Regions from separate parts of the Streptomyces venezuelae genome, predicted to be linked through region 2. Evidence: riboswitches for the same ligand, from Rfam matches in the RefSeq annotation. Region 2 holds a riboswitch; each other region holds the start of a gene.

Region 1 (7,754 bases), 1.9 Mb from region 2:
ATAGCCGAGTGTCGTCATGGCCGAACACTGGAACGACCCGCCCGGGGCGGTACCCGAGTTGCGGCGTCGGCACACAGCCGACCGGCCGAGCACCGGAGAGGGCACTCAGCCGAGTACCACCACATCCTCAGCGTCGAATCCGACACCCACCGTCTCCCCCACCGCCGGCGCCCTGCGCAGCGCGCAAGCCGCCTCCAGACGGGGCCCGTCGGTGGGCTGGAGGTGAACGGCGACGTGCGTACCCCGGAAGGTGCGTGCCGTGACAAGGCACGGCAGCCCCTCCTCGGCGGAGACGAGCCGCACCCCGGCCGGCCGCACCAAAACCTTGCACGGTCCGGCCGAGGTGCCCTCAGGGACCGGGATCTTGCCCCACACCGTGTCGGCGGCCCCTCCCGCCACGGTCGCCCGCACCACGTTGTCGAAGCCGAGGAATCGCGCCACGAACTCGTCGACAGGGTGCTGCCACACCTCCAACGGCGTGCCGGACTGGGCGATCCGCCCGTCCCGCATGACGACGACGCGGTCGGCGAGCGCGAAGGCCTCACCCTGGTCGTGCGTGACGGCGAGGACGGTCGTGCCCAACTCGTCGAAGAGCTCACGGAGTTCGACGACGAGACGCTCCCGCAGCGAACGGTCGAGCTGGCCGAGCGGCTCGTCGAGCATCAGCAGCCGGGGGCGTGGCGCGAGTGCCCGCGCCAGCGCCACGCGCTGCTGCTCACCACCGGAGAGCGCCGCCACCGCACGCCGCTGCGCCTTCGGGAGGCCGACGAGGTCCAGCAACTCGGCGACCCGGTCGGCCTGTTCGCCGCGCGACGCACCGTGCATGCGCAGCCCGAACGCGACGTTGCCCGCCACGTCCCGCTGCGGGAAGAGCTGGTGGTCCTGGAACATGAGGCCGACGCCCCGCTTGTGCGCGGGCACCCCGCGCTGGTCGCGCCCCCCGAGGACGACCCGCCCCGAATCGAGTCCCTGGAGCCCGGCGACCACCCGCAGCAGCGTCGACTTGCCGCTGCCGCTCGGCCCCAGCACACAGACGATCTCATGCTCGGCGACATCGAGGTCCACGGCGTCGAGCGCGGCCCGCGCCCCGAACCGTACCGTCGCGTCCCGCAGGCTCAGCAGCGCGTCCGTCATCAGAACTCCCCCGTGGTGCGCCCGGTCCGGACGCGTTCCAACATCATCAGGGACACCGCGCACACCACCATGAGAATCGTCGAGAGGGCCATCGCCTGGCCGTAGTTGAGGTCGCCCGCGCGTCCGAGCAGGCGGGCCACGGCGACCGGCAGCGTCGGGTTGTCGGGGCGTGCGATGAAGACCGTCGCGCCGAACTCGCCGAGCGAGACGGCGAAGGCGAACCCGGCGGCGATCAGCAGTGCCCGCCACACCATCGGCAGGTCGACCTCGCGCCACGCCCGCAGCGGCGAAGCCCCGAGCACGGCCGCCGCCTCGCGTAGCCTGCCGTCCACCGCGCGCAGGACGGGCAGCATGGTGCGTACGACGAACGGCACCCCGACCAGGGCCTGGGCGAGCGGCACCAGGATCCAGGAGGACCTCAGGTCCAGCGGCGGCTTGTCGAGCGTGATCAGGAACCCGAAGCCCACCGTCACCGCGGAGACGCCGAGCGGCAGCATGAGCAGCGCGTCGAACCCGCGCACGAGACGCCCCGCGCGCCGGGTGAGGGCGGCGGCCGCGAGCCCCCCGATCAGCACGGTGATGCCCGTGGCGACCACCGCGTATTGCAGCGAATTACCGATGGCCTCGATCGGCGGCACGAGGAAGGCGCCGCCGTCCGCCGAGGTCAGCTCCTTGTAGTACGCGACCCCGAAGCCTTCGGGACCGTCGAAGGACCGCTGCACCAGCACGCCGAGCGGCAACAGGATCAGCAGCACGACCGTCACCATGACGAACGCGAGCAACGTCCACTGCCCGGCGCCGCGCGGCCTGCGTGCCACCGCGGAGGCGTCGACGAGCTTCAGCGCGCTCTCGCGCCGCCGCACCGTCCACGCGTGGATCGCCAGGATCAGGCCGACCGCGGCGAACTGCACGAGAGTCAGGACGGCGGCCGTCGGCAGGTCGAGGAGTTGCGCGGTCTGCCGGTAGATCTCCACTTCGAGCGTCGAGTACGCGGGTCCGCCGAGGATCTGCACCACGCCGAAGGAGGTGAAGGTGAAGAGGAAGACCATGAGCGCGGCGGCCGCGACGGCGGGCGCGAGCGCGGGCAGCGTCACCGTCCGCCACGCGGCCCACCGGGAGGCGCCGAGCATCCGCGCGGCCTCCTCCTGGCGCGGGTCAAGCTGCGACCAGAGGCCGCCGACGGTCCGTACGACGACCGCGTAGTTGAAGAAGACGTGCGCGAGCAGGATCGCCCACACCGTGGTGTCCAGGCGTACGCCCCACAGCTCGTCGAAGAGCCCGCCCCGCCCGATCAGCGCGAGGAACGCCGTGCCGACGACGACGGTCGGAAGCACGAACGGCACGGTGACGACGGCCCGCAGCACCCGCTTGCCGGGGAAGTCGAAGCGCGCGAAGACGTACGCGCCGGGGAGCGCGATCAGGAGCGTGAGCGCCGTCGACGCGAGCGCCTGCCAGGTGGTGAACCACAGCACCTGCCGGATGTCGGACTGCCCGAGGACGTCCGTGATCCGCCCGAACCGCCACACGCCGTCGACGTGCAGCCCGCGCGCGACGATCGCCGTGACGGGATAGGCGAAGAAGAGTCCGAAGAACGCGACGGGCACGGCCATCAGACCGAGCCGCGTCGCGCTCCCGCGCCGGGACCCCGCGCGTGGGCCCGGTTTCGCTACTTCAGTACGAGCGAGGTCCACGACTTGATCCACGGCTCGCGGTTGTCGGCGATCTTCTTCGGGTCCATGGTCTGCGGGTCGTCGACCGTCACGCCGTGCTCGGTGAACAGCTTCGGCAGCTTGGTGCCCTCGCGCACCGGGTTCACGAACATGTTGAGCGGCATGTCCTCCTGGAACTCCTGGCTCGCCAGGAAGTCGAGGAGCGCCTTGCCGCCCTTCTCGTTGCCCGCGTTGCTGAGCAGGCCCGCGTACTCGACCTGGCGGAAGCAGGTGCCGGTGGCGACGCCGGTCGGCGCCTGCTTGGGCTGCGGCTCGCCGTACAGCACCTCGACGGGCGGCGAGGAGGCGTACGACACCACGAGCGGCCGGTCGCCCTTGGCCTTCTTGCCACCGGCGGACCCGGAGAACTCCTCGTTGTACGCCTGCTCCCAGCCGTCGACGACCTTGACGCCGTTGGCCTTGAGCTTCTTCCAGTAGCCGGCCCAGCCGTCGTCCCCGTACGCGGCGGCGGTGCCGAGCAGGAAGCCGAGGCCGGGCGACGAGGTCGAGGCGTTCTCGGTGACGAGCAGGTTCTTGTACGCGGGCTTGGTCAGATCGGCGAAGGACTTCGGGGGCGCGAGCTTCTTGTCGGCGAAGTACTTCTTGTCATAGTTGACGCAGATGTCACCGCTGTCGACGGGCGTGACCCGGTGCTTGCCCTCATCGACCCGGAACTCGGCCTTGATCTTCTCCGAGCCCTTGACCTCGTGAGCCTGGAAGAGCCCGTTGTCGAGCGCCCGGGAGAGGAGCGTGTTGTCGACGCCGAAGAAGACATCGCCCTGAGGGTTGTCCTTGGACAGGATCGCCTTGTTCACGGCAGCGCCGGCGTCACCGTCCTTGAGGACCTTGACCTTGTACCCGGACCGCTTCTCGAAGTCCTTCAACACGTCCTTGGAGACATTGAAGGAGTCGTGACTGACCAGCGTCACACTCTTGGAATCGGACGTCCCGGACCCGCCCCCGGAGCTGCCGCACGCGGAGACGGCGACGAGCCCGATGCCCACCGCCACGGCGGTGAACGTGACCTTCTTGGTGCTCCCTGACTTGGTGGTGCTCACTGACTTTCCTCCTGGGTGACCAGGAGAAGACGCGGCCCCGCCCGCGCACCGACGGCACGCGGGCAGGGCGCTACAGCTTGAGTGATGCCCGAACTTCCTACCCAGAATGACCTGGGCGAGGTTCAGAGGGTCTGCGGCCCACCTGTCCAAGTGACCGCACTCTCAGCGCTGTGGCGCTCCCCTGTCGGAATATGCAGATGTGTGTACTCGTACGCAGCGGTACGCCCGCCAGACTACCTCTCGACCTACCGCTCGGCCGCCGCCAGCTGGCCGCACGCCCCGTCGATCTCCTGACCACGGGTGTCCCGAATCGTGACGGGCACACCGTGGGCGGCGATGGCCTCCACGAACGCCTTCTCGTCCTCGGGCCGCGAGGCCGTCCACTTCGACCCCGGCGTCGGGTTCAGCGGAATGAGGTTGACGTGCACGGGCTTGCCCTTGAGCAGCCGCCCGAGCCGGTCACCACGCCACGCGTGGTCGTTGATGTCACGGATGAGCGCGTACTCGATGGACAGTCGGCGCCCGGACTTCGCGGCGTACTCCCACCCGGCGTCCAGCACCTCCCGCACCTTCCACCGCGTGTTGACCGGTACGAGGGTGTCGCGCAGCTCGTCGTCCGGCGCGTGCAGCGAGATCGCGAGCCGGCACTTGAAGCCCTCGTCGGCGAACCGGTGGATGGCGGGCACGAGCCCCACCGTCGACACGGTGATACCGCGCTGCGAAAGACCGAGACCGTCGGGCTCCGGGTCGGTCAGCGCACGAATGGCACCGACGACCCGCTTGTAGTTGGCGAGCGGCTCGCCCATCCCCATGAAGACGATGTTGGACAACCGTGCCGGCCCACCCGGAATCTCGCCGTCCCGCAGCGCCCGCATGCCGTCGACGATCTGATGCACGATCTCGCCGGTCGACAGGTTCCGGTCGAGACCGGCCTGCCCCGTGGCGCAGAACGGACAGTTCATGCCGCAGCCCGCCTGCGAGCTGATGCACATGGTGACCCGGTCCGGGTACCGCATGAGCACGGACTCGACGAGCGTCCCGTCGAACAGCCGCCACAGCGTCTTGCGCGTCGTGTCGTCGTCACAGCTGATGTGCCGCACCACAGACATCAGATCGGGCAGCAACGCGTCCCGCAGCTTCTCGCGCGCCCCGGCCGGGATGTCGGTCCACTCGGCCGGGTCGTGCGCGTACCGCGCGAAGTAGTGCTGCGAGAGCTGCTTGGCACGGAACGGCTTCTCGCCGATGGCGGCGACGGCTTCCTTGCGCTCGGCGGGCGTGAGGTCGGCGAGGTGCCGCGGGGGCTTCTTGGCACCGCGGGGCGCGACGAAAGTGAGTTCTCCGGGTACAGGCATGGTCCTTCCAGTGTCGCAGATCCACATCGCTGACCTTGGCTCACGGAGATCGGTGTAGGTCATCACTGCCCGTCATCGGTCGTTGTGGGCCCTCCTCGCACGGCCCACAGGTCACAGGCCTGAAAGTGCCTTCATGCTCACCCCGCTGCGGTCACCGACTACGAGAAGCAGCTCTGCCTCACCTCCCGGCGCCGCGACGCCGCCCAGGGCAAAGGCTCCGTCGCCAGGCCTGCCGCGCGCGGGGAGTGGGGGTGGGAGATGCCACCCAACGTCATCGACCACGCCGCCTGAGCCGACAACAGATCGGGATCAAATTCCCTAAGACGCCCATCGGACGGACACGAGCTTCGTCGCACGGGCTTTTGATCCGGAACCCATAACGGAGCACAGACATACGCAGTGAGAACGACACCTGCACATACAACTGAAAATGAGGCAGAGCCTGGGACCCGCACGTCCGAGAGGATGCTTTACCCCGAGGTGAAACATGCCTTTCACCTCGGGGTGCGAATCACCTTCGGCCTCTAGTTGCAACCCAGAAGACCAACAGGGCGCCCGGTACAGCAATAGCCAAATAGAATAGGGCCGACTGAGCCACGCTTCCGTCATCTGCCACAAATTCGCTACCGATTAGCAGGACGAAGAAGAAGGCGAATGCGGCGACGGCCGTTCCGATAGCTGATGGGGTGCGCATGCTCCCCTCCTAGGCGTTTAGTAGCACTTGGCGCCCTTGAACTTGGCAAGGTAGGTGAACTTGAACTCTACACCCTTCTTGCACTTGTCGATCTTTTCGTTGCCCATGGATACAACCGCGGCGTAGACGCCTGCGGCGACGGCTCCGCCGATCCCTCCGGTGATGGCGCCGATGAGACCGGCTGCAGTAGCCGCAGACCCAGCATTGACGGCCTTGGCCTGAGACTTGCTCAGCTTCACGTAGACGTACCAACCAAGGCTGACACCACGCGCCACGACCTCGGTCGCGTCAGCCTCCGGCACCTCACCCTTTACCACCGTGACGACCGGGGAATCTTTGAACGCCTCGACAGCCTCTTCGTAGGTGTATCCCTGCGAGGCGAGGTCCAGGTAAGCGCCACCATCGTCAACTGCCGCAACTGCGGCGGGCTTTATTTTGCCCTGCCTGGCAGTTGAGGCAGACGCCGCAGGGGCAACCGCAGCCAGCAGCGCACCAGTCATGACTGCCGAGCAAGTTGCCTTGAAAACACGGGACTTGATCACTCGTAACCTCTGCCTTCATAACGCTAGGGATTCCTCGGGGTGTTCGGACCAAAGGACCGTAGCATGATCAAATCTTTGCCAACCTCGCCTCAACGAGGCAAGACGACGGCACGTCAATTCTGCTGCCATGTAGGGAAGTTGCAGAACTCTCCAGTGCGCGCGTACCCGCCAGAGCTGGAGCCCGGTTCATTTCGCTTTTGCGCATTTGAGATCCAATCGAAATCTACAGCGCTGTAGAACAGGCTCAAATGGTTCTAAATGGCTCAAAAGCAACTACCCGTTCGCGATCACCACGAGCGCTTCAGGCACGAGGCCCCTGAACTCGTCAGCCACAGCCCGTTAGGTCCCCCCGGTCTGACCCACGTGCCGTTACGGACGAGCCCAGCCGCCCAGAGCCAACTCCGGCCGCTCTTCCTGGCCTTCATCTGCACATCTGCGGCGGCGAAGGGCTGGCAGGCCGACCGGCCCGCACCCCACGCCCTGTCACAACTCGGAGGCTTCACCATGCTGTTGGGAAAGAGCACTCCCACGCGCTACGAGATCAGCATCACCCCCGTCGCCCCCGTCCGGCGGCCCATCTGGTTCTGGGCCCTGATCGTTTTGCTCGTTCTCGCCCTCGCCGCCGTCATCGACGGGCACGACGAGGACGCCAGCCCCGCGCACCGCCCCGAGCACACGCAGACCGCCGACACCCGCACCCACGGCCAGGAGTAGCGCCGTGGCCTGCCGCGAGTGCACCGCGGGACACCCCGTCCTGCTCGACTCCTACCCGGCCGGCGACACCCGCGCCTCCTGGTCACCGCGCACCGTGCCACCCAGGCCCGCAATGAGGCCCCTGGCCCGGTCCACGTCCACTACGACCAGGCCAACGACACCTTCGCCGTCATCCGCACCGCCCCTAGGAGAACCCCGCATGAGTGCCGCCCTGTGGCCCGTCACGGCCCGCATCACCGCCACATTGGACGCGGCCAACGGCCGTGACGAACACGAGATCGCAATGCGCCTGCTCAAGGTCAACGAGGAGGCCGGGGAAGTGGCCGCCGCGTACATCGGTGCCACCGGCCAGAACCCCCGCAGGGGCCTGACCCACAGCCACAACGACGTCGCCCAGGGAACTGGCCGACGTCATCGTCGCCGCCGCGGTCGCCCTGCTCTCCATCACCGACCACGCCCCCTCCGTACTCAACATCAAGCTGCACAACGCCGCTCAGCGGCTCACCCTGCCTCCCCGGGACGGACGCTGATGGCCCGGTTGCGCATCGAGC
Region 2 (7,754 bases):
CGGCAGGGTCCCTGCCGGTCACCGCCTGGGTCGACAACGACCACGAGGCCGCGGTCCTGGAGATCCTCGACCACCTGGCCGCCGCCGGCGCCCGCCGGATCGGCCTGCTCACCGGCACCACCACGGACACGTACACCCACCTGTCCACGACCGCCTACCTGCGCTGGTGCGAACGCGTCGGGCAGGACCCGGTCTACGAGTCCTATCCCGCGCACGACCCGTGCGCGGGCGCCGTCGCCGCCGACCGGCTGCTCGCCAGGCCCGACCGGCCCGACGCCGTCTACGGACTCTTCGACCCCAACGGCACCGATCTGCTCGCCGCCGCCCGGCGGTACGGCCTGCGCGTCCCCGACGACCTGCTGCTCGTCTGCTGCAGCGAGTCGACGGTGTACGCCACCACCGAACCGCCCATCACCACGCTCTCCCTCAAGCCGCGGCGCATCGGCACAGCCGTCGTACAGCTGCTGATCGACGCCATCGAAGGCCTCGACTCGGGCCGTCCGGTCGAGCAGGTGATACCGACCGAACTCATCGTGCGCACCTCGTCCGAGCGACGGCCGCCGCGCACGACGGTCAGCCCGCCCCGCTCGCCCGGCTCCGGCTGATCGCTCCCGCCCCCACCCCGACGCGGGCAGAGGCAGGCATCCAATCCGCCACCAGCGGGGAAACCTCTGCCCAATTCGGGAGAAAACCGCGGTGAAACAGGGTCCGGCACCGATTCACCACCCCTGGTGCACCACACAGCGGGAGCCGCATTCCTATGATGGGCGGACGACACCGCGGGCCGCTGCGACCAAGCAGTCCGATCTCGGTGCAGATGCGGCGCAATGGTGGTGGAGGGGTCGATGACTCAGGGGGCCGGTCAGGGACCCGATGTGCGGACGGCGACGCTGCGCGACTTCCGCGTTCCCGCGTACATCCATGAGACGACCGGACCCGCCCCGGTGAACCCCGGCGCGCCAGGCACCGCGCCGGACGAGGGATACACCCCGACCCAGCGCGACCTGCCCGTCATCAACCGCGGCGACACCGTCCAGGTGCAGGTCATGCCGGAGCCCCCGCAGCCGCGGGCGAGCGAGGAGTACGGCCCGCTGTTCGTCGTCGGCGACGTCCACGGCTACCTCGCCGAGCTCGTCGCGGCCCTCCAGGAGCAGGGCCTCCTCGACGCCGAGGGCAATTGGTCCGCGGGCAACGCGCGCCTCTGGTTCCTCGGCGACTTCACCGATCGCGGGCCCGACGGCATCGGCGTCATCGACCTCGTGATGCGTCTCTCCGCGGAGGCCGCCGCCGCCGGCGGCTACTGCAAGGCGCTCATGGGCAACCACGAGCTGCTCCTGCTCGGCGCCAAACGCTTCGGCGACACCCCGGTGAACTCGGGCGCCGGCACCGCCACCTTCCAGGCCGCCTGGCTCCTGAACGGCGGGCAGAAGACCGACATGGAGCGTCTGGAGGACCACCACCTCCAGTGGATGGCACGCCTCGACGCGATGGAGGAGGCCGACGGCCACCTGCTCGTGCACTCCGACACGACCGCCTATCTGGATTACGGTGACTCGATCGAGGCGGTGAACGACACCATCCGGGAGACCCTCACGCGCAACGACGCGGACGAATGCTGGGACCTCTTCCGCAAGTTCACCAAGCGCTTCGCGTTCCGCGACGAGTCGGGCCCCTCGGCCGTGCGCGAACTCCTGGACATGTACGGCGGCACGCGCATCGTCCACGGCCACAGCCCCATCCCCTACCTCCTGGGTGACGTCGGCTCCGAGGACGAGTCGGACGGCGCGGGTCCGGTCATCGAGGGACCGCACGTCTACGCCGACGGTCTGGCCATCGCCATGGACGGCGGAGTGACCATGGCCGGAAAGCTGCTGGTCTGCCAACTCCCGCTGTCTGTCTGACCGTTCAGCGAGCAGGCGCCCCCCTACACGATCACGCTGGCCAGGGGGGCAATTTCCGGAAACCCCCTGTCACCGCGTGCCGTCACGGCTCTACCATCGGCTTATCCGTAGCAGGCTCCCCTCCGTTTCTGCCCAACGGCTCGTAGCCATGCGAGCCTCAGCCCTACGGAGCATCGGGGGATGCACATGAACAGCGCTCCACACCTGCTCAATGAGGACCGCCCCGAGTACGAGCGGATCCTCGACGAGGCGCTGCGCACCGCACCTGACCGTCCCGAACTCGCCGCAGTGGGCCGGCGGCTCAACACCGAACAACTGCGCACCATGGCCCTGAACGCGACAGCACTGATCACGGCCGCCGCCGCGGCCGAGTACGCGCACTACGTGAAGGTTCGCGAGGAGTTGCGCGAACCTCGACCGACATCCACCTCGATCCGCGAAGGGAGCGGACAGAGCGCCGCGGAGTCGGGCTCCGGCGGCGTAGGCCTCGCCACCACGATGGGCGAGGTCGCCGAACCGGCGGCAGCCGCGGGCGCCGGGGCGATCGCCGTGGTCGCGGTCCTCGCACCCGTTCTCGCGGGGACGGCCGCCGCGATATTCCTGCTCGTCGGCTACATCCTGAAGATGCTCAACCCCGAGCCCGCCTTCGCGGACACCCTGCTCACCGCGGGATGGCTGTTCGGCGCGCTCACCGCGGGGGGCATCCTGGTCGCAGCGGTCGGTCTGCTCCTGACCGCCCTGCGCAACGGGTCCACCTCGCTCCCGGCGGGGCTCCACGGCGAGCGGCACGAGGAGGTGTCCCGGGCCAGGGAAGACTGGGGCCGGGCGCTCCTCGAGCGGGGCGTCGTGCCGTTCCTCCGGGAGGCCCTGACGGAGCCGGGCAGTGCTCCCGCCCGTACGACGTCGGGGAAGCCCGGCGGCACCGGCGCAGCCGGCCGCATGCCCCAACTCGGCTACCACAGGCCGGGGTTCAGCAGCCCGGAGGGCGGCCCGGCGGGCCCGCGCCCGAGCTACTCGAGCCCCGACTTCTCCAGCCCCGACTTCGGCGGGCCCGACCACAAGCCGGAGTAGCGGGTCGGCCGAACCGCACCGCTACGGGGCTGTACCACCCGCTTCGTGGCCCCGCCGCCCCTCTGGGGCGGGACCACGGAGCTTCGGTCGGCGATCGCTCTCAGTCGACGATCGCTCTTATTCGGCGATCGGCAGATAGACCCGGTTGCCCGCGGCTGCGAACTCCTTGGACTTCTGCTCCATGCCCGCCTCGATGTCCTCGGAGCCGAGGTCACCGCCATGCTGGCGCCGGATGTCCTGCGAGATCTTCATCGAGCAGAACTTCGGCCCGCACATCGAGCAGAAGTGCGCCGTCTTCGCGGGCTCGGCCGGCAGGGTCTCGTCGTGGAACTCCCGCGCCGTGACCGGGTCGAGGGCCAGGTTGAACTGGTCCTCCCAGCGGAACTCGAAGCGTGCGTCCGAAAGGGCGTCGTCCCAGTCCTGCGCGCCCGGATGCCCCTTGGCGAGGTCCGCCGCGTGCGCCGCGATCTTGTACGTGATGACGCCCGTCTTCACGTCGTCGCGGTTGGGCAGGCCCAGGTGCTCCTTCGGCGTGACGTAACAGAGCATCGCCGTGCCCCACCAGCCGATCATCGCGGCGCCGATGCCGGAGGTGATGTGGTCGTAGGCGGGCGCGATGTCCGTGGTCAGCGGGCCGAGCGTGTAGAACGGCGCCTCTTCGCAGATCTCCTGCTGGAGGTCGATGTTCTCCTTGATCTTGTGCATCGGGACGTGACCGGGGCCTTCGATCATCGTCTGTACGTTGTGACGCTTGGCGATCGTGTTGAGTTCCCCGAGTGTCCGCAACTCGGCGAACTGCGCCTCGTCATTGGCGTCCGCGATCGAGCCGGGCCGCAGGCCGTCACCGAGCGAGTACGTCACGTCGTACGCCGCGAGGATCTCGCAGAGCTCCTCGAAGTGCTCGTAGAGGAAGCTCTCCTTGTGGTGCGCGAGGCACCAGGCGGCCATGATCGAACCGCCGCGCGAGACGATGCCGGTCTTGCGGCGCGCGGTGAGCGGTACGTACGGCAGGCGCACGCCCGCGTGGACCGTCATGTAGTCCACGCCCTGCTCGGCCTGCTCGATGACCGTGTCCTTGTAGATCTCCCAGGTCAGCTCCTCGGCTTTGCCGTCGACCTTCTCCAGGGCCTGGTAGAGGGGGACGGTGCCGATCGGCACGGGGGAGTTGCGCAGGACCCATTCGCGAGTGGTGTGGATGTTGCGGCCGGTGGAGAGGTCCATGACCGTGTCGGCGCCCCACTGGGTCGCCCAGGTCATCTTGTCCACCTCCTCCTCGATGGAGGAGGTCACCGCGGAGTTGCCGATGTTCGCGTTCACCTTCACCAGGAACTTCTTGCCGATGATCATCGGCTCGATCTCCGGGTGGTTCACGTTGGCGGGGATCACCGCGCGGCCCGCGGCGACCTCTTCCCGCACGATCTCCGGGTCCATGCCCTCGCGGATCCCGATGAACTCCATCTCGGGCGTGATCTCGCCGCGCCTGGCGTACGCGAGCTGCGTCACCGCCTGACCGTCGCGGCCGCGCCGCGGCTGGCGGGGGCGGCCGGGGAAGACCGCGTCGAGGTTCTTGAGCCCGCCGCGGGGCGAGGTGTGCTTGATGCCGTCGTCCTCGGGACGCGGCGGACGGCCCACGTACTCCTCCGTGTCGCCGCGGGCGATGATCCAGTTCTCCCGCAGCGGCGGCAGCCCGCGGCGGACGTCGGTCTCGGCCGACGGGTCGGTGTACGGACCTGAAGTGTCGTACAGGGTGACGGCCTTGCCATTGGTGAGGTGCACCTGGCGGACCGGCACACGCAGGTCGGGGCGCGAACCCTCGACATACGCCTTGTGCCAGCCGATGGACTTCCCGGCCTCGTCGCTCCGGACCTGACCGTTCTGGTCCTTCTGGTCGTTCTGCGTCGAGGCAGGCGTGCGTGCGTCCGATGTGGTCATGAGACCTACTCCCTACGCCGGCATTACCCGGTAACAGGTTCGGCGGTCGACGCAGCGAATCCCGTACGGCTCGTGCACTTTTGTGCCGCTTCGTACGGAGGTCAGCGCCCTCTCAGCCCGGTGCTCCGAGCTCCCGCGATTGCAAAGGTGGCTCCACGCTAGCGTCATGTCGGGCGCGCTGAACAGAGGGCCCCTCCCGTTCTTGCGATGATCGGGCAGTGACCACCACAGAGCCGCCGCCCCCGCCACCCCCGCAGCCGCCCGTCTCCGGGACGCCTCCGGAGGGCCATGGACACGGCCACGGACACGGGCATTCCCACAGCCACGGCCCGGCCGCGCCGGTCTCCCAGCACCTCCGCAAGGTCATCGCGGCCGTACTGATCCCCTTCGCCACCGCCGTAGTCGTCGGACTCGTGGTGCTCTGGCCCGGAGGCACGCCGAGCCACGAACGCACCGGCGTCGGCTTCGACCGGCAGACACAGGCGGCGAAGGTCACGAAGGTGCAGGAGCTGCCCTGCAAGGACCTCAGCCCCTCGCAGACCCCGCCGAACGGCGACACCTCCACCGCCGAGGGCCAGTCCGCGCAGTCCACGGCCACGGGCATCTGCAAGAAGGCCACCGTCGAGGTCACCAGCGGTGAGGACAAGGGACGCACCTTCACGGAGATCATCCAGCCGGACTCTCCGCGCCAGCTGAAGCAGGGCCAAGAGGTGGTGGTCGCCTACGAGCCCAAGGCCCCCGAAGGACTGCAGTACTCCGTCACCGACGTGAACCGCAAGATCCCGATGGCGCTGCTCGCCGGAATCTTCGCGCTCGCCGTCGTCGTCGTGGGCCGGCTCCGTGGCGTGATGGCCCTGGTCGCCCTCGCCATCAGCTTCATGGTCCTCACGTTCTTCATCCTGCCGGCGATCCTTCAGGGCTCGAATCCCCTGGTCGTGGCGGTGATCGGAGCGAGCGCCATCATGTTGATCGCGCTCTATCTCTGCCACGGCCTGACGGCCAGGACCTCCGTCGCGGTACTCGGCACGCTCATCTCCCTCCTCCTCATCGGCCTGCTCGGCTCGCTCTTCATCGGCTGGGCCGCTCTCACCGGCAACACTGATGACAACACCGGCCTCATCCACGGCCTGTATCCGTCCATCGACATGAGCGGTCTACTGCTCGCGGGCGTCATCATCGGCTCGCTCGGCGTCCTCGACGACGTGACGGTCACCCAGACCTCAGCGGTATGGGAACTGCATCAGGCCAACCCGACGATGGGCTGGCGCGGCCTGTACCGCGCGGGCATCCGCATCGGCCGCGACCACATCGCCTCGGTCGTCAACACCCTCGTCCTCGCCTACGCGGGCGCCGCGCTGCCCCTGCTCCTCCTCTTCTCCATCGCCCAGTCCAGCGTGGGCACGGTGGCCAACAGTGAGCTGGTCGCCGAGGAGATCGTGCGCACTCTGATCGGCTCCATCGGCCTGGTCGCCTCGGTACCGGTGACGACCGCGCTGGCCGCCCTGGTCGTCTCGGCGGACCGCTCCACCATCCCCGACCGCTCCACCGTGCCCGGCCGCTCCACCGCCCCCGGCCATTCCACTGCCCCCGGCCGGCCTTCGACGGCCGGGGCGACCCGAGCTTCCCGCGGAGGGAAGGGACGGCGCCGCAAGCGTTAGCTTCCGAACTCACAGAGCGTCGGCCTCGCGAAAATGCACCAAAATGCTGTCGCCCTGCGCCCGTTGACGTCAGTAGTTCAACCCGCGCTCTGGGCCTCCGCGAGGATGCGGTCGAGCGTCTCGTCGAGGTGCGCATCGAAGTCGGCGAGCGCCCGCTCCTGCCCCAGCGGCACCAACTTGTCCGTCCGGTCGAGGAAGGCGAGCAGCGGGGGGATGCCCACCCTGAACAGCGCCTGGTCCCCGCCGACCTGAAGTCTGATCAGGGCTTCGTCCAACATCATGGAATCGGTGGGCTCGACGCGCACATCTCCGTCCCCGCACGGCCTGCCCACCCCGTCGATCAACAACTCCCGCCCGAAGGCCCAGGTCACCGGGGCATCCCCCGGCAGGTGGAACGTCAGCCGCACGGCATAGGGATCCCCGAGCTCGTAGCGCAGCTCCACCGGGATGCGGAACGACAGCTCCTCGGAAACGAGGAAGCTCATCATGACCTCTGCCTGTACCGTCTCGGTCTCGCCCATCGCGCGCCCTACCCCGTCACTTGGCCCTCATGGCCCTCAAGCGGCCAGGAACCAGCTCCCTGACACCCTCCGCATCTTGCTTAACGTGAACGCCGCATCACAAGGAGTGAGTTTTCAGATGCTGATAGAGAAAGCGAGTGTCCCTAGTAGCTTTCCGATCTCCCGTTGCAACTTCTCAGCTGCCGGCAGCAGTCGGTCGGCCTGCGAGGAGGAGACAGAAATGGCCATGGTCGCCGCGGTGTCGCCGGCCATGATCGGGACCGCCGCGCAGAGTGTCCCGAGCGCGTACTCCTGCCGCTCCAGGACGGGCCGCATGCGCTCCATGGAGTCGAGCCGCCGGATGAACGTCCGATCGTCCCGGACCGTGTAGCGCGTGATCGACTGAACCGGGTAGCGGTCGAGGTGGTTCTGCCGTGCCTCGTCGTCGAGTTGGCCCAGCAGGCACTGTCCGATCGCGTGGGCGTGCCCGGTCTCCCGGAAGTCCGCCCACTCCTCGACGGCGGGGTTTCCCGGGGTGTCCGCGACAGCCACGACATCGATCTCCCCCTCTCGGTAGACGGCGAAGTACATGGGGACGCCGAGGGTGTCCCGCAGGTGCGCCAGAGTCTCGTTGATCCGTGCGTGCCGCTTCTGTTGAGCTCCGCTGCTGCTCAGCCGCTCGGCTGCCTCAC
Region 3 (7,754 bases), 2.0 Mb from region 2:
GGGTGCGCTCGTCGGCGATCACCTCGAGTTTCACCAGATCCGTGCCGAGCGCCTCCCGCGCGAGCCGGGCGGTGAGGACGGCCTCGCCCGCCGTGAAGCAGCCCGCGGTGTTGGGCAGGACCCGGATGCCGAGCCGGTCGAGGACGGAGAGCACGGAACCCTGGACGCCCGGGTCGAGGCGGCGCATCGCGACCGTGGTCAGCTCCGTGCCGGACGCGACGAGGGACCGCTCCAGGATGTCGAGGCTCGGCGCCCCGCCCGTGCCCATGATCAGGCGCGAGGAGAGGGTGAGCCCGCCGATGACGAAGGGGTCGTCTGCCATGGTGTTCAGCCTCCCTGGACGGCGGTGAGTACTTCGACGCGGTCGCCCGCGGAGAGGGCCGTGGTGGACCACTGCGCGCGCGGGACGACGGTTTCGTTGACGGCGGCGGCGACACCGGAGTGCGCCGAGGAGAGGGTGGCCACGAGGGCTTCGAGCGTGGTGCCCGAGGCCACATCGCGCTCCTCCCCGTTGACGGAAACGGCGAAGGGTGTGCTCATGCGGGCTGCTCCGTGTCGTGCTGCGTGCGGGCCGGGGGGACGATCTCGGAGGACGTGGCGTCGAAGCGGCGCGGGGTGAACGCGAGCGCCTCGTCGGGGAGTTCACCGGTGGTCAGGGCGTGCGCCATCACGTCGCCCGTGACGGGGGTCAGCAGGACGCCGTTGCGGTAGTGCCCGGTGGCCAGGTGGAACCCGTCGAGCCGCGTCGGGCCCAGCATCGGCGCGTTGTCGGGCGAGCCGGGGCGCAGACCCGCGCGGGTCTCGGTCAGCGGCAGCTCGGTGATGCCGGGCACGAGCTCGTGCGCGTCCCGCAGGAGTTCGTACACGCCGCCCGCGGTGACCGTGGTGTCCCAGCCGAGCTCCTCGCTGGTCGCGCCGACGACGAGCTCGCCGTTCTCGCGCGGCACGAGGTAGACGTGGCTGCCGCGCACCACGGCCCGCACGGTGCGGCTCAGGAACGGGGCGTACGGCTTCGGCACCGACAGGCGCAGGACCTGGCCCTTCACGGGCCGCACGGGCGGCAGGACGTCGTCCGGGACGCCCGCGAGGCGCCCGCTGAGGCTGCCCGCGGCGAGGACGGTCAGGCCCGCGGCCAGCTCGGTGCCGTCCGCGAGGACGACGCCGTGCGCCCGGTCACGTACGACGGAGAGGCGCTCGGCCCACGCGCGGTGGAAGACCACACCGGCCCGCTCGCAGGCCGCCACGAGCGCGCCCGCGAGCCGCCGCGGGTCGATCTGGTGATCACCGTCGACCCGCAGCCCGCCGCGCACACCCGGCGCGAGCATCGGCTCCAGGCGGCGGCACTCGCGGCCGCTCAGCCACTCGGACTCCAGGCCCGAGCGCTGCTGCAGGGCGTGCAGTTCGCGCAGGTGGGCGCGGTCGTCGGAGTCGAGGGCGACGGCGAGCGTGCCGCACGTGCGGTAGCCGAGGTCGTGGCCGCTCGCCTCGGTCAGCTCGTCGGCGAAGGCCGGATAGCGCCCGGCGGACGCGATGTTGAGGCCGAGCAGCGTCTGCTCGCCGTAGTGGAGTTCGGTGACGGCGGCCAGCATGCCCGCCGCGACCTGGGCGGCGCCGCCGCCCGGCTCGGGGTCCACGACCGTCACGGACAGCCCGCGCTGCGCGGTCCGCCAGGCCGTGACCAGGCCGATGACGCCGCCTCCGACGACCAGGACGTCCGAGGTGGCGGATGGTGATGCCGTGGCCGGTGTCGTACGTGAATGCATGGGCGTCCAGCCCCTCCCTTCGCCGGCATGACCCGGATCAGGTTCGTACGGTCGGAGGCCGTCCCAGCCTCCCTCTCAGCCCGGTGCGTCCGGGCTCCCGCGAGTGCTCTGCACGGGTCACCCTAGCCCGTCGCCCCGCGCGGCAGTAGGGGAGCTGTCCGGGTTTGGACGATGACGGTGTGTCAGAGATCTCCCCGACCGCACCTGAGGGCGCTCTCGACAACCGTCCTACAGTGATCGGGTGAGCGAGCAGCAGAGCCAGAGCGAGCAGCAGCGGCCGGGCGGACAGCACGGGCAGACCGGGAAGCAGCGGCAGGCGGAGCGGCGCGTCGTCATCGTCGGCGCGGGCATGGCCGGCGTGCAGACCGCGGTGGCCCTGCGCGAGCAGGGCTTCGCGGGCCCGGTCACCCTCGTCGGCGCCGAGCCGCATCCGCCGTACGACAGGCCGCCGCTGTCCAAGGCGGTGCTGCTCGGCAAGGCGGACGGCTCGGCCTTCGACATCGACTTCGAGGCGCTCGGCATCGAGCTGGACCTCGGCCGCGAGGTCACCGGCGTGCGCCCCGCGGACCGCGAGCTGGACACCGCCGACGGGCCCGTCGCGTACGACGTCCTGGTCCTCGCGACCGGCGCCGAACCCATCCGCCTCCCCGGCACCGAGGGCGTCCCCGGCGTGCACCTCCTGCGCACCCTGGACGACGCCGAACGGCTGCGCCCGGTCCTCGCGGGGCAGCACGACGTGGTGGTCGTCGGCGCGGGCTGGATCGGCGCGGAGTTCGCGACCGCCGCGCGCGAGGCGGGCTGCTCCGTCACCGTCGTCGAGGCCGCGGGCAGACCGCTCGCCGGGGCGCTCCCCGAGGAGGTCGCGGCCCCCATGGCGGGTTGGTACGCGGACTCCGGAGCGGTGCTGCGCACCCACGCGCGCGTGGAGCGCGTCGAACCCGGTGCCGTCGTCCTGTCCGACGGGACCACGCTGCCCGCCACCGCCGTCGTCGTCGGCATCGGGGCGCGGCCCGCGACGGGCTGGCTCGCGGACTCAGGCATCGAGCTCGGCGCCCACCGCGAGGTCGTCACCGACGAGGGCCTGCGCACGTCGGCGCCCGACGTGTACGCGGTCGGCGACTGCTCCTCGTTCCCCTCGGGCCGGTACGGCGATCGGCTCCTCGTGCATCACTGGGACAACGCACTTCAGGGGCCGCGCACGGTGGCGGCGAACATCATCGGCGAGACCCCGGCGGCGTACGACCCCGTGCCGTACTTCTGGTCGGAGCAGTTCGGCCGCTTCGTGCAGTACGCGGGCCACCACGCCGGTGCCGACGAGCTGGTGTGGCGCGGGGACCCGGACGGCATGGCCTGGTCGGTGTGCTGGCTGCGGGACGGCGCCCTGGTCGCGGTCCTCGCCGTGGGCCGGCCGAGGGACCTGGCCCAGGGCCGCCGTCTCATCGAGTCGGGCGCGCGCCTCGACCCGGCGCTGACGGCGGACCCGGCGATCCCCCTGAAGAAGGCGGTCCTGTAGCGGGGCGCTCACCTGGGGAGCGGTGCCACCCGGTGCGTGTCAGTGGCCGGAGATACCCTTGACCCGTGACCGAGATTGACGCAAAGACCGATGCTCTCGTCCCCGAGTGGCTGCACCTCCCCGACATCGCGGAGATGCTCGACATCGAGGTGACCCGTGTGCGCCAGCTGGTCAAGGAGGGCCAGCTGATCGCCGTGCGCCGCGGTGAGAACCGGGCGCTCCAGGTGCCGGCCGCCTTCATCGACGGCGACAAGGTCGTCAAGGGCCTCAGCGGCACCCTGACGCTCCTCCGGGACGACGGTTTCTCCGACGAAGAGATGCTCGAATGGCTCTTCACCCCCGACCCGAGTCTGCCCGGCACCCCCGCGCAGGCGCTGAGCGAGAATCGCGGCACGGAGGTGAAGCGCCGCGCCCAGGCGCTCGCCGTCTGACACAGGCTCTGAACACACGACCGACAACGGGGGGACTTATCCATGGCCGCAGACCGCCGCGACCGGCTCGCCGACGCCAGGCTCTACCTGTGCACGGACGCCCGCAGGCGCCAGGGGGACCTCCCCGAGTTCCTCGACGCCGTCCTCGCGGGCGGCGTCGACATCGTGCAGCTGCGCGACAAGGGCATGGAGGCCGGTGAGGAGCTGGAGCACCTCCGGGTCTTCGCGGACGCCGCCCGCAGGCACGGCAAGCTCTTCGCCGTGAACGACCGCGCGGACGTCGCCCACGCCATCGGCGCGGACGTGCTGCACCTGGGCCAGGGCGACCTGCCCGTCCCCGCCGCCCGCGCCATCCTCGGCGGCAGCGACGACGTGCTGATCGGCCGCTCCACGCACGCCGAGACGGAGGCCGCAGCGGCCGCCGTCCAGGAGGGCGTGGACTACTTCTGCACGGGCCCCTGCTGGCCCACGCCCACCAAGCCGGGCCGCCACGCCCCCGGCCTCGACCTCGTCCGGTACACGGCCTCGCTCGGCACCGACCGCCCCTGGTTCGCCATCGGCGGCATCGACGCGGGCAACCTCGACGAGGTGCTCGACGCGGGCGCGCGGCGCGTCGTCGTCGTACGGGCGATCACGGAAGCGGACGACCCCGGAGCGGCCGCCGCGGAGTTCGCGAAGCGGTTGCGCGGCGCCGCGGAGACGGCTGGGTGAGCCGACAGGTGAGGCACGGCCCGGGAATGTCCGATCCGTGGACAAGAAACCGGCAAACCGGCCAAAACTCCCGGGTCCGGTTGGGGGACCGCCCCGCCCTGGCTAACCTGCCCGTATGGCCCTAGGCACAGCTTCGACCAGGACTGACCGCGCGCGCACGGTCCGCGACATGCTCGCGACCGGTAAGACGACGTTCTCGTTCGAGTTCTCCGCGCCGAAAACCCCGAAGGGGGAGCGGAACCTCTGGAACGCGCTGCGCAGGGTCGAGGCGGTCGCCCCGGACTTCGTCTCCGTGACCTACGGAGCGGGTGGTTCCACCCGCACCGGCACGGTCAAGGAGACCCAGCAGATCGTCGCCGACACGACGCTGACGCCCGTCGCGCACCTGACCGCGGTCGACCACTCCGTGGCCGAGCTGCGCAACATCATCGGGCAGTACGCGGACGCGGGCATCAGGAACATGCTCGCGGTCCGCGGCGACCCGCCCGGCGACCCGCTCGGCGACTGGATCGCCCACCCGGAGGGCCTCACCTACGCCGCCGAACTCGTCGAACTCATCAAGGAGTCCGGCGACTTCTGCGTGGGCGTCGCCGCCTTCCCCGCGATGCACCCGCGCTCGCCCGACTGGGAGTCCGACACCCGGCACTTCATCGACAAGTGCCGGGCCGGCGCGGACTACGCGATCACGCAGATGTTCTTCGACCCGGAGGAGTACCTGCGGCTGCGCGACCGCGTCGAGGCCGCGGGCTGCGCGACGCCGATCATCCCCGAGATGATGCCGGTCACCAACGTCCGCCAGCTCGACCGGCTGCCCCAGCTGAGCAACGCCGTGTTCCCGGCGGAGCTCAAAGAGAGGATCCTCGCGGTCAAAGACGATCCCGCCGCTGTACGCTCCATTGGCATCGAGTTCGCAACGGAGTTCTGCGCGCGGCTGCTGGCCGAAGGTGTGCCGGGACTGCACTTCATCACGCTCAACAACTCCACCGCGACGCTGGAAATCTACGAAAATCTGGGCCTGCACCACCAGGCCTGACACGGCCGTACCCGTACCCGTACCCGCGGGCGGCCGTAGGGGAGAGGGGCGTACATGGGCTGGACGGTCCTCTACATCGCGTTCGGATTCGTCGCGCTGTGGCTGCTCGGCGAGGTGCTGCTGCAGTACAAGGCCAGGCTGCGCTGGCGCCTGCTGGCCTTCGTCGGCTTCCTCGGCGTCGTCGTCGGTGTGCTGATTCCGTCGGTGTGGATCATCGGGCTGGGTGCCATCGCCTTCGCCACGGGGCAGACGTACGTGACGCTGTCGTTCCGCAAGGGCTTCTCCACCGGCTGGGCGCTCGGCGGGCGGCCCGGCCTCAGCAAGCGGCGCAGGGCCTCTGCCCGGGACAACGCCGCGAAGAAGCCGACGCTCCAGGTCTCCGACCTGGAGTACGAGCAGGTCCCGCCGCCGCCCGCGCACGGCCCCGACATCCCGGGGGACGGGGTCTACGAGCCGGAGCCGATGCCCGACGACACCGGCCAGTACGGCGTGTACGACGACGCCGCCTACGCCCCGCCCGCCGCGGGCGACGCCCACCAGAGCGAGGGCCACGGCTATGACGCGGCGGCCTTCGGTGGCTACGACCAGCAGAACTACGGCTACGACGAAACGGGCGGACAGCAGTACGCCGCGTACTCCGACCCGTACATCGGCACGCAGACCTACGGCGCGCGGCAGAGCTACGACACCTACGGCGACCAGCAGCAGTACGCCCCCTACGGAGGCGACACGTACAGCGGCGGGCTCGGCGGGACGTACAGCGACAGCGGCGCGTACCACGACAGCGCGTACACCGACACGCCGCCCGGCGGCGTCTGGGTGCCCCAGCAGCGCACCACCGACGACCAGTACAGCGGTGAACTCCCGCCCGAGCAGCCGTACCCCTACCAGGGCGGGCACCCGGGAGACCACCACGACGGCTCGGGCCACAACGAGCAGCAGTACCGCTACTGAGCCCCGCCGACTCCGGCGGGGCCCGGACTCCGGCGGGCCCGGTCGCTCACTGGGAGCCGCGGAACTCCGGGCCCTCGACGATCAGCCCCGCCACCAGCGTGCCCGACATGCCCGCGTGCGGCAGGCCGCCGCCCGGGTGGGCCCAGCCGCCGACCGCGAAGAGCCCCGGCAGACGGGTGCTGTTGGACGGCTGCAGGAGCCTCCCGCCGGCCGCCGCGAGCGCCGGCGCGGGAACGGCGCCGCCGTCCGCGCCGGTGGCCTCCGCGACATCGGCGGGGGTGCGGACCTCGTGCCACAGCAGACGGCTCCGCAGCTCCGGGACCACGGCCTCGGCGCGGCTGATCACCCGCTGCACGTCCTCGGCGGTGACCTCCAGGTGGGCGGGGACCGTCGCCGTGAGCGTCACCGCCTCGTGCGCGGCGTCCGGCGTCAGCTCCGGGTCGTCGGGGCGGAGGACCGCCAGCGTGGGGGAGGCGGGCAGTCCGGGCCGCCCGCCGAAGAGACGGTCGAGCTCGTCCTCACGGTCCGCCGAGTGCAGCACCGTGCGCAGCGGGGTGCCCTCGGGGCGCGCGCCGGACAGGGCCAGGAAGATCGTCAGCCGGCTCGGCAGACCGGAACGCGCCGGGACGTCACCCTCCGCCCGTATGTTCACACCGGACAGCATCCCGTCCAGGACCGAGGGCGCCACGCCCGCGACGACGAAGTCCCCCTCCGCGGTGGTGCCGTCCGCGAGCTCCACGCCCGCCGCCTTGCCGTCCTTCTCGACGATGCGCGTCACCGCCGCTCCGAACACGAACTCGACCCGCCGGGCCAGGCACCGCTCGTACACCGCACGGGCCAGGGCGCGCATGCCGCCGCGCGCCGACCAGGTGCCGAACGTCTGCTCCAGGTAGGGCAGGACGGCGGCGCTCGCCGGGGTCGTACGGGGATCAAGGCCCTGCGCCAGCGCGAACTGCTCCAGGAGCGCGACCAGCCGCGCGTCCCCGCCCAGCTCCAGCTCGCCGACCTCGCTGAGCGTGGCCGCCCTGCGCTCGCGGCGCAGCAGCCGCTTGTGGGGCACCGCGGGGTAGGGCTCGCGCTCGGCGAGCACCTCCCAGTTCGGCCACAGGGGCTCTTCGAGCAGGGGGCGGCGGGTGCGGTCCCAGGCCTCCCTGGCGCGGTTCATGAACGCCGACCAGCGCGCACCCGCGCCCGCGCCGAGCGCGGTGTCCAGCGCCTCGCCCACGCCCGCGCGCGAGGCGTTCGGCAGGTCCGCCGTCGTGCCGTCCCCGAAGACGTGGCGCACGGCGGGCTCCACCTGGGAGAGCTCGACGCACTTCTCCAGGGGCTCCTTGCCCGTCTTGACGAAC

The links. A riboswitch is a leader RNA that binds a small molecule or an ion and turns the genes downstream of it on or off. The one in region 2 is predicted to bind thiamine pyrophosphate.
Region 1: linked by a shared signal. The riboswitch ahead of DEJ47_RS27860 (thiamine ABC transporter substrate binding subunit) and the one ahead of thiC (phosphomethylpyrimidine synthase ThiC) in region 2 are both predicted to bind thiamine pyrophosphate.
Region 3: linked by a shared signal. The riboswitch ahead of thiO (glycine oxidase ThiO) and the one ahead of thiC (phosphomethylpyrimidine synthase ThiC) in region 2 are both predicted to bind thiamine pyrophosphate.

What each region holds. Positions count from the first base shown of each region.
Region 1 covers NZ_CP029193.1:5,990,592-5,998,345, reverse strand. The annotation lists gene DEJ47_RS27870 (ABC transporter ATP-binding protein) at 106-1,134, opposite strand; gene DEJ47_RS27865 (ABC transporter permease) at 1,134-2,825, opposite strand; gene DEJ47_RS27860 (thiamine ABC transporter substrate binding subunit) at 2,801-3,901, opposite strand; TPP riboswitch at 3,978-4,094, opposite strand; gene rlmN (23S rRNA (adenine(2503)-C(2))-methyltransferase RlmN) at 4,147-5,253, opposite strand; gene DEJ47_RS27850 (hypothetical protein) at 5,965-6,447, opposite strand; gene DEJ47_RS27845 (hypothetical protein) at 6,853-7,203, shown strand; partial or broken gene DEJ47_RS37095 (hypothetical protein) at 7,733-7,754, shown strand, end outside.
Region 2 covers NZ_CP029193.1:4,063,840-4,071,593, forward strand. The annotation lists gene DEJ47_RS18795 (LacI family DNA-binding transcriptional regulator) at 1-605, shown strand, start outside; gene DEJ47_RS18800 (metallophosphoesterase) at 831-1,901, shown strand; gene DEJ47_RS18805 (hypothetical protein) at 2,082-2,972, shown strand; gene thiC (phosphomethylpyrimidine synthase ThiC) at 3,090-4,904, opposite strand; TPP riboswitch at 4,897-5,051, opposite strand; gene DEJ47_RS18815 (YibE/F family protein) at 5,123-6,562, shown strand; gene DEJ47_RS18820 (SsgA family sporulation/cell division regulator) at 6,640-7,083, opposite strand; gene DEJ47_RS18825 (IclR family transcriptional regulator) at 7,198-7,754, opposite strand, start outside.
Region 3 covers NZ_CP029193.1:2,068,905-2,076,658, reverse strand. The annotation lists gene DEJ47_RS09630 (thiazole synthase) at 1-322, opposite strand, end outside; gene thiS (sulfur carrier protein ThiS) at 328-540, opposite strand; gene thiO (glycine oxidase ThiO) at 537-1,763, opposite strand; TPP riboswitch at 1,761-1,874, opposite strand; gene DEJ47_RS09615 (NAD(P)/FAD-dependent oxidoreductase) at 2,098-3,276, shown strand; gene DEJ47_RS09610 (Rv2175c family DNA-binding protein) at 3,342-3,707, shown strand; gene thiE (thiamine phosphate synthase) at 3,750-4,418, shown strand; gene metF (methylenetetrahydrofolate reductase [NAD(P)H]) at 4,534-5,451, shown strand; gene DEJ47_RS09595 (hypothetical protein) at 5,506-6,405, shown strand; gene DEJ47_RS09590 (phytoene desaturase family protein) at 6,452-7,754, opposite strand, start outside.